Regions from separate parts of the Gordonia sp. Z-3 genome, predicted to be linked through region 1. Evidence: riboswitches for the same ligand, from Rfam matches in the RefSeq annotation. Region 1 holds a riboswitch; the other holds the start of a gene.
What was found. Region 1 has a riboswitch for S-adenosylmethionine ahead of VX037_RS16540 (aminotransferase class V-fold PLP-dependent enzyme). Riboswitches for the same ligand answer to the same signal wherever they lie in the genome.
Positions count from the first base shown of each region.

Region 2: linked by a shared signal. The riboswitch ahead of VX037_RS10220 (bifunctional o-acetylhomoserine/o-acetylserine sulfhydrylase) and the one ahead of VX037_RS16540 (aminotransferase class V-fold PLP-dependent enzyme) in region 1 are both predicted to bind S-adenosylmethionine.

Region 1 is NZ_JAZARS010000014.1:36,091-41,065, reverse strand. It holds gene VX037_RS16550 (O-succinylhomoserine sulfhydrylase) at 1-637, shown strand, start outside; gene VX037_RS16545 (isochorismate synthase) at 778-1,881, opposite strand; SAM riboswitch class IV at 1,971-2,084, shown strand; gene VX037_RS16540 (aminotransferase class V-fold PLP-dependent enzyme) at 2,099-3,391, shown strand; gene alc (allantoicase) at 3,464-4,447, opposite strand; gene VX037_RS16530 (MarR family winged helix-turn-helix transcriptional regulator) at 4,619-4,975, shown strand, end outside.
Region 2 is NZ_JAZARS010000007.1:163,505-168,479, forward strand. It holds gene VX037_RS10210 (MFS transporter) at 1-345, opposite strand, end outside; gene VX037_RS10215 (cutinase family protein) at 449-2,314, opposite strand; SAM riboswitch class IV at 2,556-2,675, shown strand; gene VX037_RS10220 (bifunctional o-acetylhomoserine/o-acetylserine sulfhydrylase) at 2,737-4,065, shown strand; gene metX (homoserine O-acetyltransferase MetX) at 4,141-4,975, shown strand, end outside.

The DNA of each region.
Region 1 (4,975 bases):
GTTCGCCACCCCGCTGCTGCAGCGCGGACTCGACATGGGTGCCGACGTCATCGTCTACTCCGGGACCAAACACATCGACGGCCAGGGACGCGTGATGGGCGGTGCGGTACTCGGCGAGCAGGAGTACATCGACGGCCCGGTGCAGACCCTGATGCGCCACACCGGGCCGGCATTGAGTCCGTTCAACGCCTGGACGATGCTCAAGGGCCTCGAGACGATGCGGTTGCGGTTGGACGCCTCGGTCGCCTCGGCGTTGCGGATCGCCGAGTTCCTGGAGGCCGATCCACGGGTGGCGTGGGTCAAATATCCCTTCCTGCAGTCTCATCCGCAGTACGAACTCGCCAAGGCGCAGATGTCGGGCGGCGGCACCGTGGTGACCTTCGAGATCGCCGACCGCGACGGCGTCGGTGGCAAGAAGCGGGCCTTCGAGGTGCTCAACGGCCTACGGGTCATCGACATCTCGAATAATCTCGGCGACTCGAAGTCGCTGATCACCCACCCGGCCACCACTACCCATCGTGCGATGGGTCCGGAAGGTCGAGCCGCCATCGGCGTCACCGACTCGGTGGTGCGGCTTTCGGTAGGGCTCGAGGGCGTCGACGACCTGATCGCGGATCTCGATCGGGCGCTGGGGTAAGGAAGTCGGCGGCCTGATCTCGATACGGCCCTCGGCTAGCGCCTCGGACCTACTCGATCACCGGAGAGTCAGCCCAACCGCTGGGCGACGTATCGAGGAGCGACGAACCCTCCTCCGGGTTGTGGGCGATCAGGAAGTCGTCAGGCATGCGCTATACCCAATGCGTTGAGGACGGTCGCGAGTTTGGCGGTGGTCTCGTCGAGTTCGTCCTGTGGGTCGGACTGGGCCACGATCCCGCCGCCGGCCCAGGTGCGCAGACTGTGGCGATCTGCGGCAAGCTGCAGGCATCGGATGGTGACCATCCACTCGCCGTCGCCGGCGTCGTCGCACCAGCCGACCGCGCCCCCGTATAACCCGCGTGGGTCTTCGACATCGCGGATCAACTGGGCGGCAACATCACTCGGTGTGCCACAGACCGCGGGGGTGGGACTGAGCAGCGCCGCGAGATCCAGCGCGGTGACCGACGGATCACGCAGCGTCGCGCGGATGGGTGTCGCCAGGTGCCAGATCTCGCCCGTGGAGCGGACCTCGGGGGTCGACGGTGCATCCAGATCCGAACTCAACGGGGCGAGCCGGTCGCGGAGGTAATCGACGACGAAGCGGTGCTCGGCGAGGTCTTTCGACGACGACGCGAGTGCCTTGGCGGCCGCACGGTCCGTGGTAGGGTCGGCGGATCGGCGTGCCGAGCCTGCGTACGGTCGGCAGGTGACGACCTGACCCGTCTTGCGCAACAACACTTCCGGGCTCGAGCCGAGTAGCCACGAATCGTCGCCGATGACGGCCCCTACGTCCACGGCGAAGGCGTTGTGGTCGACATTGCCGCCCGCGAGTGCGGCAAGCAGATCGGTGACCTCAACCGGCTGCCCGATCACGATGTCGACGGCGCGGGCGAGGACCACCTTGTCGACCACGCCGTCGGCGATCTGTTTGATGGCTGCGACCACCCGGTCGCGGTGGGTTCGTGGATCGGGGTGGGCCGTCATGGACACAACCTCGCGCGGTGTCGGCGGCACCGGCGTCAGCGGTGCGGCGTCCACATCGAGGACTTTTGGTTCGACGAGCGTCGCATTGTCGGCTGGGTCGAAAGGGATTGCCCCGGTGATGGCCCGAACGTCACCCGTGGAGAGGGCTGCGCGGGCGGCGGCGGTGTCGGTGAACGCACGCCGACGACCACGGGCGCGGACGGTGCCGTGGGGTCGGGACAGCACGAACACCTCGCGGTCGTCGCCGTCGGAAGTGGACATGACCTCACGGTACCGGCGCGGCTCGCCGGGTTTCGCGCACGCTGATCGGAAATTGACTCGTCCGGGGCCGATGGGCGACTGTTGATGCGGGTCATGAGTGCCAGTGACAAGCCCCGGCTCGCTGGCCGGCAACCCTCCTCCGCGGTGGGGTGCTCCGGGTGACGACCCGGCTGTGGTCGAGGTGGCCACGGCAAGTGCGGATTCCCTAGGAGCGTTCATGTCCACTGTGCTGTCAGACCCATTCATCACGTCACTCGCGGCTGCGCCGCTGCCCGCGTGCCCGCAGCCGACCCCGATCCCGCCGCTGGCCGAGGTCGTCGGCGCCACCGCGCACGTTCCTCTGTGCTCAGGCGGGTCGGTGCGCTATGTGAACCTCGACTACGCGGCCAGTGCGCCGGCGCTGGCCGCGGTGGCCGGCGCCGTGCAGGCCGCGCTCGGCCAGTACGCGAGCGTCCATCGGGGTGCCGGACATCATTCGCAGGTCACCACCGTCAGGTACGAGTCGGCCCGCGAGTCGGTACGAGCCTTCGTGCGCGGACGGATCGACGACGCCGTGGTGTTCACTCGCGGCACCACCGACGCGATCAATCTGGCCGCCCGGGCCACCCGCGGCGATGTCGTCGTCCTGGATATCGAGCACCACGCGAATCTGTTGCCGTGGACGGCCCGCGAGCGCACCGGGGGCTCGCGGGTGGTGCGGGCGCGGTCGACTATCGAGGGCACCCTGGCTGCACTGGAGGCGGAGTTGGCGGCGGCGCCGGCTGCGTTGCTGGCGGTGACCGCGGCGTCCAATGTGACCGGTGAAGTGCTGCCGATCGGCCGGCTCGCCGCGCTGGCCCACCGACACGGCGCCCGCATCCTGGTCGATGCAGCCCAGCTCGTCGCGCACCGGCCGGTGTCGATGGTCAGCCACGGTATCGACTACCTCGTGTTCTCCGGACACAAGCTTTACGCGCCGTTCGGCGCCGGGGTGCTGATCGGCCGGGCGGACTGGCTCGACGCGGCCGACCCGTACCTCGCCGGCGGCGGTGCGTCGGCGGCAGTCACCCTCGACGACGCAGCGTCGGCGAGTGTCGAATGGCGCAGCGGCGCAGCTCGACACGAAGCGGGATCACCGAACGTGCTGGGCGCCATCGCGATCGCGGCGGCCTGCGAGGCGTTGGCCGGCATCGGCTTCGAGACCATTGGTACGCATGAGGCGGAGCTGTTGGGTCGCCTCGACGCCGGACTGGCCGGGATCGCCGGCGTCGAGCTGCTGCGGATCTTCGACGACTCGACCGACCGGGTCGGTATAGCCGGGTTCGTCGTGGACGGTCACGCGCCCCGTGAAGTCGCCGAACATCTCAGTGACACAGCGGGAATCGGCGTGCGCGACGGAAAGTTCTGCGCACATCCGCTGCTGCAACGGCTCGGCTTTCCCGATGGTGCGGTGCGCGCGAGCTTCGGCCTGGGGACCGGCGCAGACGACATCAACCGTTTGGTGGAGGCGCTGCACCGATTGCAGGCCTGACACATCCGCGCACCGAGCGCGCATCCGCGCACGTCTCGACATGCGCGGATGCGCGATAGATGCGCGCGAAGCTCAGGCCTCGCCACGCTCCCACTGCTCGACGAGCTCGGCCTCCGCATCGTCGGTCAATGTGCCGTACAGCTTGAACCGCGCCATCCCACCGTCGGGGTAGATGTCCATGCGCGCCTCGGTCATCGGACGATCGAGGTCGATGACGAAGCGATGGCGGGTGTCGGGCTGCAGCTCGGTGCGGGGCAGGACCTCGAACCACTCGCCGTTCTCGCCGTCGCGACCCCGGACCGTCGCCGCGCCGGGAGCGTTGCCGAGGAAGTAGCTGGTGTCGAGTTCGACGAGGCTGACCTGGCCGCGCCCGGCCAGCCGGACCTGGACCCAGTCGTTGCCGTCGTCGCGGCGCCGCGAGGTCTCCCAGCCCTCGCCCATGTTGCGGGCGCGTCCGGGCATCAGCAGATTGTTGGGGGAGCTGTAGAACATGTTGGAGCAGGCCGTGATCAGGCCACCGTTCTCCAGTGCGGCGAGATCGAAGTGGCCGTAGCGGAAGAAGTGCGGGTTGGGCACTCCGCGACCGTGCACGCGGAAGCGGGCCACGCCGCCGTCGGGATGCATCGTCAGTCGCACGTGCGTGAACCGGTTCTTCGCATCGACCTTGAACGGGTTGCGGGTGTCACCCTCGGCGGGGGACTTGTCGACGATCGTGACCCACTCGACGTCGTTGAGTAGTTGATCGACCGAGACGACGCCTTCCACTGCGGCGGCCTCCACCGAGATGTGCGGTGGATAGTTGCCCTTGAACCACGACGTGTCGACCACCACGCCGTAGATGACGCCGGGCGCGCCGAGTCGGACGATCGCCTGGTCGACCCCGCTCTGCCGCCGTCGCCGGGTCTCCCAGCCGTCGTAGACCTGGCCTTTGTGACCGAACGTGGCCGGCTGGTACTGCGCCGCCGGCGTCTTGATGAGGTTCTGCGCCTCGGCGAATAGGTCGTCGTTGGTCCAGACCACCGCGCCCCCGAGATCGCGAAGGGCGAGATCGGGCATGGAGGTGAAATGCGGACGGTTGCCCGATGTGGGAGGCGGCTGAGGAGTCACGTTTTCTGATCGTAGGTAACGGTTTGCCTTCCCACGAATCCGCGCGCATACTTGCGTCCAGCAACTAATTGCAGTTCGCAACTAATTGCAAAGGGAAAGTAAAGAACTCGAGGAGGCGTGATGCTCGACCAGGGAGCTCTCGACGAGCTGTTCGACACTCTCGCCCGATACATCCGCATCCGCGACCGTGCGGCACACACCACGTTCAAGACACCGGACGGCGAGTTCGAGTCGGCCGCCTTCAAGTCGCTCTTCCACCTGGCCCGCCAGCCCATGCGGTCACGGGAACTCGCCGAGAGCCTCAACGCCGACCCGTCGACGGTGAGTCGCTATGTGGCCCAACTCGTCGATCTCGGCCTGGTACGCCGCGAAGCCGACCCCGACGACGGTCGCGCCACCCAGCTCGTGATCACCGACGACGGCCGAGCCCGCGTCGAGGCGATGCGGACGGTGCGTCGTACAGCCATGGACAACGCC
Region 2 (4,975 bases), on a different contig from region 1:
ACCGGCGACAGAGCGCGCGGCCATCAACAGGCCGTAACTCGGTGCCAGCACCGTCACGAGGTTGCCGACGGTGAACGCGACCATGAGACCGATGAGCAAGGTCCGGCGCGGGACGCGGGCAGTGAGCGCAGCGATCAACGGGGCTCCGACCACCACCCCGAGGGCATACGCCGAGATGACGTGACCGGCGGTGGGCTCACTGATCCCCAGGGTGCCGGCGATGTTGGGCAACAATCCCATCGCCACGAACTCGGTGGTACCGATCCCGAAGCCGCCCAGTGCCAGCGCGATGATGGCCCACCGCCGCACCGACGGGGGAACCGGCGCGCGGTCGGCGACGGTCAGGGCTGCGGAATCGGCAGGGGCTGAAGACACTCCGTCACCAACCACGGCCTCCCCGGACGTGATTCCCCGAGCCGGGCGTGAGTTCGTTCACACGGGTGCGCGGCTACTCGTCGTCCTCCGGACTGTCGCCGTCCGACGTATCGACCTTGGACGAGCCGGAGCCCGATCCGGTGCCGGTCACGCCCGTCGCGGGGCCGGGCTCGGTTCTGCTGTCGCCCTCGCCGTCGTCTTGATCGGTGTTCTCCGCGGTCGGGGTGTCCGGGTCGGACGTGTCCGTCTCGATCGGTGCCGGCACCTCGGCCGTCGAGGAAGCCGTGCCCGACGAGGAGGCGGGCGGTGTCGTCGGAGACGACGGGGGCGAAGTGTCGGCCGTCGTGGACGGACTCGTCGGCGTGCGGCGGACCGAGGTGGCCGTCGAGCTGCCGGCCGTCGTCGGCCAGCTCGGTGGCGTAGCGTTCGGTGGCGTAGCGCTCGGTGACGATTCAGGCCCCGAGTCAGGTGCCACTGCCGACGTAACGGCCCCGGACTCCGAGGGCGTCGGGCGTTCGGGGCCCACCGCCTCGGACTCGATGTCCGTCACCTGCGACATCGCACGCAAGAAGGTGACCTGTCGGGGCGCATCGTCGGCGCTCTCTTCCGTGACGTGCGGACCCACGACCGTGCTGCGGGTCGGCAGCGGTCCGATGATCTCGCCGGCCCAGTACTTCACGAAGTTGGCGGGGATCAGCACGATGCTCTTGGCGCTGGCGGCCAGGGCGGCGACGCCCTCCTTGACATCGTCGGGTGCCCGTTCGACCACTCCATTGAGGATCTTCTCGAACACCAACAGATCGGGAAGATAGCCGCCGTAGCCGACGTTCGGCAGCGGCGGCAGGACGTCCTGGACGACGCGGACCACCGGTTGCAGGTTGGACAGCTCGATCCCATAGGGCAGATCGACGGTCCACCGATCGGCGAGGACATCGCGGATCCTCGTACCGTCGAGCCCGATCGTCTCGGCACCATCGCGGATGACGCCGATGATGGCCGAGTCCGCCTCGGCGATGCAGTCGGTTTGGTCGGCTCCGCAATCGACCGCGCGTCCCGTGTTCCATACCGGTTCGGTGGGATCGCGATACATCTGCCAGTTGTACAGACCGTGCTTGGTGAAATAGCCGACCAGGCCGTCGACGGTCCCGATGGGGTCGTATAGCGGGTCGGGCAGGTCGCAGATGGGGTCGCCCTCGACGCAAACCGAGACCACCGCGTCCTCGAGCTCCCCGAAACCCCGGTTGCCATGGCCCTCTCGGGCGCCGCTCATGGTGAGTCCGGGGATCACGCCGATCAGTGAGAGTTCGATGCCACGGCCGGTCTTGTCCCCCACCCGCCGGGGATCGGCGTAGAGCTCGCCGGACAGGCCGTCGGTACTGATGTCGACGACGATCGGTTCGCCCTCGTCGTCGAGCTCCGGGTTCCCGTGCTCGTCGAGCAGCACGACCTTGTCGTCGCGGTCGTTGCCGATGTCGGAGAGGACGTCGCCGGCCACCCGCGCACCCTGCGAGTAGCCGGCGACCACCACCGGCGTGTCACAGTGATACTGGTAGCGCGCGATCGCCTGCTTCGTCGCAGCGTTGCCCTGCGTCACGCTGTCGTCATAGCCCGCGGCGCCGAGCGGCCACAGCGTCGTCGGATAGTCGGCGTTGATCACTTTGTAGGGAGCGTCCGCGTAGCGCGAGTCGTCGGCGGTCCCGGGCGTGTCATCGATTCCGGTGCCGCTGAACCGTTGCTTGACGCCGATCATGTTCGCCGCGTCCGGGTCATTCGTCCCGCCGACGATGATCACGGCGCCCGCACCACAGTCGTAGTCGTCGTCCGAATCCGCCCGGGCCACGCCAGCCGGAAGGCAGTACGCGGCAGCCACCGCGAGAGCACCCGCCATGGCAACGAGCACGACCGTCATCCGGTGTGCCGAACGGCACCGAGCAGGCATCAGATCTCTTCTCGTCGCAGGGCCTGGGCTGGCGACAGCCTAGATCCGCGATCTCAAAGACCGCATCATCGTTCGTTAGACTAACGACTCTCACCTGGGGTTTCAGTCGCACTGCGGCCGAAGTTCATCCTTTCGGACGACAGTTGTTCTCATTTTGTGACCTGCCGATCCAGGCGTGTTCCGATCACCGCGAACAACACGGTTCTCAGTCGCGCAGGGGCGTGCTATATCCTTGACGCCAGGTCATGAGCATCAGCGTCAAGCCCCGGCTCGCTGATCGGCAACCCTCCAACCGCGGTGGGGTGCTCCGGGTGATGACCGGGTTGAGGAATGCGGATGCGTTCCGAGGCAAGCGCGGGTCCGAAGGTCGGACCCCACCAGGGTCGTCGCACCCTGCCGACCGCAGAAAGTAGGACATGGTCATGTCTGACGCCACTGGCTCCGACGCCGTCGACCCCACGGCGAACTGGAGCTTCGAGACCAAACAGATCCACGCCGGGCAGACGGCGGATCCCACCACCAACGCACGGGCATTGCCCGTGTACCAGACGACGTCGTACGTCTTCAACGACACCCAACACGCCGCGAACCTCTTCGGGCTCGCCGAACCGGGCAACATCTACACCCGGATGATGAACCCGACCCAGGATGCGGTGGAACAGCGAATCGCTGCACTCGAAGGTGGCGTCGCCGCTCTCCTGCTCGCGTCGGGTCAGGCCGCCGAGACGTATTCCATCTTGAACATCGTCGAGACCGGTGGCCACGTGGTCTCCAGCCCACGGCTCTACGGCGGCACATTCAACCTGTTCCACTACACGTTGCCCAAGCTCGGCATCGAGGTGTCCTTCGTCGATGATTCCGAGGATCTGGACTCCTGGCAGGCGGCCATCAAGGACAACACCCGGGCAGTGTTCGGTGAGACCATCTCCAATCCGAACAACGAGATCCTCGACATCGAAGGCATCGCCGAGGTCGCACACCGGAACAGCCTCCCGCTGATCGTCGACAACACGGTCGCGACGCCCTACCTGCTGAACCCACTCGCCCACGGCGCGGACATCGTGGTGCATTCGGCCACCAAGTACATCGGCGGCCACGGCACCGCGATCGGCGGTGTCATCGTGGACGGCGGTACCTTCGACTGGCGGGTACAGCGCGACGGCGTCGATCTCTTCCCGGGCTTCACTACACCGGACCCCAGCTATCACGGCGCCGTGTTCGCCGACCTCGGCGCCCCGGCGTTCGCCCTGAAGGCCAGGGTCCAGTGGCTACGCGACACCGGCGCGGCGATCTCTCCGTTCAACGCTTTCCTGTTGGCGCAGGGACTGGAGACGCTGAGTCTGCGCATCGAACGCCACGTGAGCAACGCACGTCGCGTGGCCGATTTCCTGGAGGGGCACGCGCAGGTGGAGTCGGTCGCCTACGCGGGTCTGTCGTCGTCGCCCTGGTACGACCGCGCCCAGAAGCTACTGCCGAAGGGGCAGGGCGCCATCGTCAGTTTCGAGATCACCGGCGGCGTGGATGCGGGTAAGAAGTTCGTGGACGCACTGACGTTGCACAGTCACGTGGCCAATATCGGTGATGTGCGATCACTGGTGATCCACCCCGCCTCCACCACCCACAGCCAACTGGCCCCGCAGGAGCAGATCGACGCCGGCGTCACCCCTGGTCTGGTGCGGCTGGCAGTGGGTATCGAGGGCATCGACGACATCATCACCGACCTGGAACTGGGGTTTGCTGCTGCCAAGTGATGTGTGGGACAACAGCATTCATGTGACAACAGGCCAATGCGTCGACTATCGAGTGTGACGAAGAGTGAGTGAATTGTGTCGGTGAGTATCGAACCGCAAACCCAGCCCGCTGATCGCCCCGACTGGGAGCAGATGCCGGACGGGGCGATGTCCAGTGTCCGCATCGGTGCGGTATCTCTCGACAACGGCCAACGGCTCGACGATGTCACCCTGGCCTTCCAGCGCTGGGGGACATTGTCGCCCACCCGCGACAACGTCATCCTCACCCTGCACGCGCTGACCGGTGACTCACACGTCACCGGCCCCGCCGACGACGAGCACCCGACCGCTGGATGGTGGGACGGGCTGATCGGCCCCGGACTCGCCATCGACACCGACGAATGGTGTGTCATCTCGGCCAACGTGCTCGGCGGATGTCGCGGCTCCACCGGACCTGCATCGCCGGCCCCGGACGGGCGGCCGTGGGGCTCTCGCTTTCCGCAGATCACGGTGCTCGATCAGGTTCGCGCCGAACGAATCCTGATGGATCACCTGGGGATCACCGGAATCGGCTCGGTGGTCGGCGGGTCGATGGGCGGCGCGCGGGCGCTCGAGTGGGCCATCGAATATCCGGAGATGGTGCGCAGCGCACTGGTGCTCGCGGTCGGGGCCCGGGCGACTGCCGATCAGATCGGCACCCAGACCACTCAGATCGCCGCGATCCAGGCTGATCCCGCATGGCAGAACGGCGATTATCACCGCACGGGCCGTGCTCCCACCGCCGGACTGGGTGTGGCCCGGCGGATCGCCCATCTCACCTATCGGGGTGAGGTGGAACTCGATCGTCGCTTCGCCAACCATCCCCAGGCCGACGAACAACCCCTGCACGGTGGTCGCTACTCCGCCGACAGTTACCTGCAGCATCAGGCGG